DNA from 2 places in the Paenibacillus taichungensis genome. Region 2 is predicted to be linked to the other one. Evidence: a T-box and tRNA genes for the amino acid it is inferred to sense, from the RefSeq annotation. Region 2 holds a T-box; the other holds one or more tRNA genes.
The links. A T-box is a leader RNA that pairs with one kind of tRNA and senses whether it is charged. The one in region 2 lies ahead of tyrS (tyrosine--tRNA ligase), so its partner is inferred to be a tRNA-Tyr.
Positions count from the first base shown of each region.

Region 1: it has a tRNA-Tyr gene. The T-box ahead of tyrS (tyrosine--tRNA ligase) is inferred to sense a tRNA for this amino acid. The anticodon was not compared.

Region 1 covers NZ_CP194720.1:5,735,859-5,739,413, forward strand. Annotated here, with positions in the region: gene iolD (3D-(3,5/4)-trihydroxycyclohexane-1,2-dione acylhydrolase (decyclizing)) at 1-786, opposite strand, end outside; tRNA gene ACR1R9_RS25905 (tRNA-Gly) at 1,106-1,176, opposite strand; tRNA gene ACR1R9_RS25910 (tRNA-Pro) at 1,186-1,259, opposite strand; tRNA gene ACR1R9_RS25915 (tRNA-Leu) at 1,267-1,345, opposite strand; tRNA gene ACR1R9_RS25920 (tRNA-Arg) at 1,361-1,437, opposite strand; tRNA gene ACR1R9_RS25925 (tRNA-Gly) at 1,445-1,519, opposite strand; tRNA gene ACR1R9_RS25930 (tRNA-Leu) at 1,530-1,610, opposite strand; tRNA gene ACR1R9_RS25935 (tRNA-Lys) at 1,617-1,692, opposite strand; tRNA gene ACR1R9_RS25940 (tRNA-Tyr) at 1,700-1,785, opposite strand; tRNA gene ACR1R9_RS25945 (tRNA-Thr) at 1,795-1,870, opposite strand; tRNA gene ACR1R9_RS25950 (tRNA-Phe) at 1,889-1,964, opposite strand; tRNA gene ACR1R9_RS25955 (tRNA-Asp) at 2,063-2,140, opposite strand; tRNA gene ACR1R9_RS25960 (tRNA-Met) at 2,168-2,241, opposite strand; tRNA gene ACR1R9_RS25965 (tRNA-Val) at 2,260-2,335, opposite strand; tRNA gene ACR1R9_RS25970 (tRNA-Glu) at 2,460-2,531, opposite strand; tRNA gene ACR1R9_RS25975 (tRNA-Asn) at 2,536-2,611, opposite strand; tRNA gene ACR1R9_RS25980 (tRNA-Ala) at 2,613-2,688, opposite strand; tRNA gene ACR1R9_RS25985 (tRNA-Ile) at 2,717-2,790, opposite strand; rRNA gene rrf (5S ribosomal RNA) at 2,829-2,945, opposite strand; rRNA gene ACR1R9_RS25995 (23S ribosomal RNA) at 3,026-3,555, opposite strand, start outside.
Region 2 covers NZ_CP194720.1:1,732,923-1,736,477, reverse strand. Annotated here, with positions in the region: gene ACR1R9_RS08045 (hypothetical protein) at 1-96, shown strand, start outside; gene ACR1R9_RS08040 (YxcD family protein) at 102-380, shown strand; gene tyrS (tyrosine--tRNA ligase) at 534-1,793, opposite strand; T-box leader at 1,914-2,135, opposite strand; gene ACR1R9_RS08030 (DMP19 family protein) at 2,235-2,684, opposite strand; gene ACR1R9_RS08025 (Imm63 family immunity protein) at 2,690-3,166, opposite strand; gene ACR1R9_RS08020 (protein adenylyltransferase SelO) at 3,215-3,555, opposite strand, start outside.

The DNA of each region.
Region 1 (3,555 bases), 2.9 Mb from region 2:
CTCGGCAACCGGAATGCCAAATGCCTCGGCGAATTCAGCCAGCTGTGTGGATGCCTCGGCATACAACACGCCGCCGCCTGCTACGATCAGCGGCTTCCTGCCACGGGCAATCTGCTGCGCTGCCCGTTCAATTGCCGCCTGGACCGGGGGACGACGGTCCAGGTAATGCACCTTGCGGGCAAAGAACGATTCAGGGTAATCGTACGCCTCTGCCTGCACATCCTGCGGCAGTGCCAGCGTTACCGCGCCCGTTTCCGCTGGGTCCATCAGCACGCGCATCGCCTGTGTGGCAGCAATCATCAACTGTTCGGGACGCACGATGCGATCCCAGTATTTGCTGACCGCTTTGAACGGATCAGTGGCTGAAATCGTATAATCGCCGCTTACCTCCAGTTGTTGCAGCACGGGATCTGGTTCACGCGTGGCAAAGTTATCACCCGGAAGCAGTAAAACGGGAATACGATTGACCGTTGCCGTTGCCGCTGCGGTAATCATGTTCAGTGCTCCTGGTCCGATGGATGTTGTGCAGGCATAAATCTGTCTACGGTTCTTCTGCTTGGCATAGGCTGCTGCAGTATGTACCATGCCTTGTTCATTTTTACCCTGCATATACGTCAAACTTCCAGAACTACGTTCCAGTGCCTCTCCAATACCAGTTACGTTGCCGTGACCGAAAATGCCAATAACGCCTTTCACAAACTTGGTTTCCACCCCATCAACGGAAATATATTGCTGATCCAGATATCGGAGCAGAGCCTGAGCCATCGTCAGTCTAATGGTTGTCATGGAATGATCATCTCCCTTCCCTTTACGGGTTAAGCGCTTAATCTACGTTAAGTTTAAGCGCCTTACCCCTATAGGTTAAGCGCTTAATTGATATAGTATTACAGGCTGAAGGATTAGGCAAGATATTTTTGTAAGCGTTTTACAAAATGGCAAATAAACATAGCTTTATCACTGTGGGTGTTGTGTATTATCCTACTGTTCATAAGCTATGATCCGATAAGTTACTAACATTGAACTATGTATTCGAAATCTGATGGAAACGTAAAAAAATACAAAAAAAAGAGATGGCAGAAACCATCTCTTTTTTGCATTTCTATAAAGCGGGTGATGGGAATCGAACCCACGCTATTAGCTTGGAAGGCTAAAGTTCTACCATTGAACTACACCCGCATGTAAAAATCGGGATGACACGATTTGAACATGCGACCCCCTGGTCCCAAACCAGGTGCTCTACCAAGCTGAGCTACATCCCGTTATCTATACCGGCGAGAGGACTCGAACCTCCACGGTTTCCCACTCGATTTTGAGTCGAGCGCGTCTGCCATTCCGCCACGCCGGCATATGAAGTTATAAATGGCGCGCCCTGAGAGATTCGAACTCCCGGCCTTTTGATTCGTAGTCAAACGCTCTATCCAGCTGAGCTAAGGGCGCAAAATATTGGAGCGGAAGACGGGAATCGAACCCGCGACCCTCGCCTTGGCAAGGCGATGCTCTACCGCTGAGCCACTTCCGCATATAAGGGATGCGCGTGGAGGGACTTGAACCCCCACGTCAAAGACGCTAGATCCTAAGTCTAGTGCGTCTGCCAATTCCGCCACACGCGCATATAATGGTGAGTCATGAAGGGCTCGAACCTTCGACACCCTGATTAAAAGTCAGGTGCTCTACCAACTGAGCTAATGACTCGAAAAACTGGTGGAGGATGATGGATTCGAACCACCGAACCCGTACGGGAGCAGATTTACAGTCTGATGCGTTTGGCCGCTTCGCTAATCCTCCAGGATTACATGGTGCCGGCGAGAGGACTTGAACCCCCAACCTACTGATTACAAGTCAGTTGCTCTACCAGTTGAGCTACACCGGCATATTAAGTTGTGATAAATGGTGGCTCGGGACGGAATCGAACCGCCGACACGAGGATTTTCAGTCCTCTGCTCTACCGACTGAGCTACCGAGCCTTAATGAAGTTTAACCTTGGAACGTTACACTTTATCTAGGGCGTTCGGTGCCATATAGCAGATTAAGTGTGAACAAATTCCTCATATAAAGATTAAAATGGCGGAACCGACGGGATTCGAACCCGCGATCTCCTGCGTGACAGGCAGGCATGTTAGGCCAACTACACCACGGTTCCAGATCACTTTCTTCAGAGAAAGTATAATTGCGGGGGCAGGATTTGAACCTGCGGCCTTCGGGTTATGAGCCCGACGAGCTACCGGGCTGCTCCACCCCGCGTCGTTATTAAAAGTTATATGGTGGAGGCTGAGGGGATCGAACCCCCGACCCTCTGCTTGTAAGGCAGATGCTCTCCCAGCTGAGCTAAGCCTCCATATATATGACCCGTAGGGGATACTCTAACTTCGCTTGAGACGGCGAAGCCATTGCTAACGAGGCTTATCCTCCGACGAACCTTTGGGATTCTCATCCCTTTTTTAAGCTAATAAATATAGCAATGACCCGTAGGGGATTCGAACCCCTGTTACCTCCGTGAAAGGGAGGTGTCTTAACCCCTTGACCAACGGGCCTTAATGGCTCCCCGAACAGGACTCGAACCTGTGACAACTCGATTAACAGTCGAGTGCTCTACCAACTGAGCTATCAGGGAATGGTGGAGCCAAGCGGGATCGAACCGCTGACCTCCTGCTTGCAAGGCAGGCGCTCTCCCAGCTGAGCTATGGCCCCATACACTTTAGTCTATCTGGTATTACTATGGGCCCTGGTGGACTCGAACCACCGGCCTCACCCTTATCAGAGGTGCGCTCTAACCAACTGAGCTAAGGGCCCGTATGAAAAATCGAAAAAAAATACCCCAATGGGGTTTCGCTTGGCGGCGTCCTACTCTCCCAGGACCCTGCGGTCCAAGTACCATCGGCGCTAGAGGGCTTAACGGTCGTGTTCGGGATGGGTACGTGTGGAACCCCTCCGCCATCGCCACCAAACGCATAGCTTAGCTTACATCTCAGAGTTTATTCTCTGAAAACTAGATCCGAAACGAAATGTGCGATTTACAACTTGCATATTGGATAAGCCCTCGACCGATTAGTACTGGTCAGCTCCATGCATTGCTGCACTTCCACCCCCAGCCTATCTACCTCGTCGTCTTCAAGGGGTCTTACATACTGGGAAATCTCATCTTGAGGGGGGCTTCACGCTTAGATGCTTTCAGCGCTTATCCCTTCCGTACATAGCTACCCAGCGGTGCTCCTGGCGGAACAACTGGTACACCAGCGGTACGTCCATCCCGGTCCTCTCGTACTAAGGACAGCTCCTCTCAAATTTCCTACGCCCACGACAGATAGGGACCGAACTGTCTCACGACGTTCTGAACCCAGCTCGCGTACCGCTTTAATGGGCGAACAGCCCAACCCTTGGGACCTACTTCAGCCCCAGGATGCGATGAGCCGACATCGAGGTGCCAAACCTCCCCGTCGATGTGGACTCTTGGGGGAGATAAGCCTGTTATCCCCAGGGTAGCTTTTATCCGTTGAGCGATGGCCCTTCCATGCGGTACCACCGGATCACTAAGCCCGACTTTCGTCCCTGCTCGAC
Region 2 (3,555 bases):
GCCATTACAAATCGCCGTAAACCAGCAGCAGATGGTCGTTATGACCGCCGTAATGATCGTGATGATGATGACCGTAACAGAAACGGACGGTACTAATCTCTATGGTTCTAAGCATGGATGAAATTGTAAACGCGATCTGTATTCACATGGCTGAACGCAAGGGTGTTCGCCCAACCGATGTCAATGTGGAACTGAGCTGGGAAGAAGATACGGGATATTCCGCAGAAGTCTGGATTCAAGGCCGCAGTCAGTATCTGGTCGAATCCAACATGATTGAAGCGATCCTGCGCTACCTGCACAGTGAATACGACATTCGGGCTTACCGTGAGAATGTAAGACTGGATCTGGATGAAGAGATCACAGCGATTGTGAATCAATAAATGAATAACTAATAAGCCATTTGCGGATGGAATATAAAAAGGACCGTCTCCATGATGTCATTGACATGATTGGAGACGGTCCTTTTTTTGTGTTCCTTGGGAAGATGAAACCTTTGTATCTAACTTCCCAAGATTCATACTGTAATCCTATGGCTACTTCAATTTCACCAGACTGTAGTTTTTCTTGCCTTTGCGGATAATGATGAATTTACCGCCGATTGCGTGCTCTGCAGAGACCGTGAACTCAAGCTCCGTCACTTTCTCACCATTCATGGAGATAGCCCCTTTGGTGACATCCTCACGCGCCTGACGTTTAGATGGCTCCAGGCCAAGATCCACGAGCCAGTCTACAATATTTTTTGCTTCACCATCGGTTTCGAAGGTCGGCATTTCTTTAAAGCCCTGCTCGATTTCGTCGGCTGTGAGGGAACGAATGTCTCCGCTGAAGAGTGCTGCGGTAATGCGTTTCGCCTGCTCCAACATATCGTCGCCGTGAACAAATTTCGTCATTTCTTCAGCGAGTGCCTTTTGTGCTTCACGCTTGTGCGGCTCCGTTTCTACCTTTTCAGCCAAAGCTTCAATCTCCTCTTTGCTGAGGAACGTGAAGTATTTCAGGTATTTGATGACATCACGGTCATCCGTGTTCGCCCAGAACTGGTAGAATTCGAATGGAGTCGTTTTATTCGCATCCAGCCAGATGGACCCTCCTGCGGATTTACCGAATTTCGTTCCGTCAGATTTAAGCATAAGTGGGATTGTCAGACCGTAAGCTTTTGCTTCTGGCCCTTCTTTTTTACGGATCAGGTCCAGACCACTTGTAATATTGCCCCATTGATCGGAACCGCCGATTTGCAGCTGTACATCCTCATGTTGGAACAGGTGCAGATAATCGAGCGATTGGAGAATCTGGTACGAAAACTCGGTAAATGAAATTCCGTCTTCCAGTCTGCTCGCAACTACATCTTTAGCCAGCATTGTGTTGAGGTTAAAGTTTTTACCGTAGTCACGCAAAAATTCAATCACATTGATTTTGTGTGTCCAGTCGTAGTTGTTGACCATACGTACCTGATTGTCACCATCCGTTACGAAAAGCTTTTTCATTTGTGCAGTCAGAGCGTCCACATTGGCCTGTACCTCTTCCAACGTTTGAAGGGAACGTTCCGATTGACGACCACTTGGATCACCAATAGTCCCTGTTGCCCCACCAATCAGAATGACTGGACGGTGCCCAGCGAGTTGGAAACGTTTCAGCATCATGAACGGAATCAAATGTCCGATGTGCATGCTGTCTCCTGTAGGGTCAACCCCGCAGTACAATGAAACCGACGTGGTCTCGGTCAGCTCACGCAGACCCTCCGCATCTGTCTGTTGATTAATGGCGTCGCGCCATTCCAGTTCATCAATAATATTCAAAACAAACAACCCCTTCTCTATGCATTGGTATTAGGCCATGATCTACGTTAATTCACAAGGAGCTAAGCCGGGCGAGGCTTTTTTGGACACAAAAAAATCGCCGCCTTGTCTTCAATAGACATAAGGGACGATTATCATAACCGTGGTACCACCCAACTTGCACAGACAACAACTCACACGTTGTCCATACCGCTTTCAGCATAATATCGTTTGCCATTCCGCTTGGCATTACCCAAGTACTCCAGAGTGTAATTCGCAGCCCTTGTATGTATCAGGTTCCATCAACCCCTGACTTTCTGTAACAGGGACAAAGCCGCTACTGCGCTCTATCAACGTAATTCATGTATTCAATTTATAGCCAGTATAGCCGAACGTTAATATCATTGCAAGGCCAAGTATTTAATCTTTATATAGAGCAACAGAAGAGTGCCTACGCCAAACTTATAAAGACATCATGTTCAACTTCCCGTGATAATATGCATATGCCTTTCCTGCAATCTGATCTTCATTGTTCCAAAATTGCTGATCCAGCGCATCAAGATGTTGCTCCTCCTCTATTGTTAGAAACTTAGGAATATCCCACAGTTCAGCAAGTCTTTCATCCTCTCCCAAATGCTTAATGCAGCCATATGCTGACTTTATGATGTCCATTACTTGAGTCGCACCAATGGTATGTAATGCCTGCAATGCGTATAGGTATGCCTCTTCGCCCCAGTTGCAGAAAAATTGAACAAAACCACCGTTAAAGACGTCCACCTCTAGCAGCCATAAAGCAGCAATTTCCTGTTCATTCGTTGTTAACGCAGCCCAGCCCTGAGCGGATTCATTCTTTTTCCCCACAAAGGTTAACGCATATTCATACCACACATCATTAATATCCTGTTCACTCATGTCAATCACCTCTCTTTTCTTGGTTCCAGCCTCTCCAGATCTTGCCGTTTACCCGTCTGATGCCAATACAAGTAAGGATCTCCAAGCTGTTGGAAAGCCTTCTCAACACTTTGGGTCAATTCTTGCATCACTGCGTTTGTGTAATTCAAATGTGTCTGTTTGTTATCCACACCATATCGTTTCAGCAATTCCACATGCGCTGCCGTAAAAATGATATCCTCCAGCAGCCAATAGATCACTTCTTCCGTCTGTTCCATTCTTTTTTCCAACATGATCATGCCACGCTCGTATATACGAACTATATATGCATCATTTTCACTCTCTACATATGGAACACCTTCCCCTTTAAAGCTCTCAAACAAGCGGTTAACATCGTTCTCTATCTGCTGCCTGCGGAAGGATGTCCGCTCAAGCAACTGAAAAAGAGTTTTTGCAATCTCTGGTTTGCTTAGTATGTTGGACATAAAATCTCCTTTTGACATGATAATGAAAAAGCTGCCAATGGCAGCCTCTTCATAACAAGTTTTCAATCAGGTCCCACAGAAAGTCCGGTAGGAGGTATCGCACTGCGTAGGCAGTTCCGCGTACTCAGCCTGTTCGGTAGAATGTTCAAACGGGTTGGAAAGAACAGCTAGAAGTTTCTCCATCACACTAAGATCTCCGTGATGTTCTGCTCGGTCCAGTGCTTCTTCCACCCGATGATTACGAGGAATCACCGCCGGGTTGTTAGACTTCATCAATTGCTGCGATTCTTCTTTCCCTTCCTGCTGTCTGCCTAATCTTGCCTGGCGACGCTCATTCCATTCTGCAAACTCTGAAGTGTCGAACAAGGGAGCTCCGTTGAGCGTATCAAAGGTTAGTGCGAGAAACG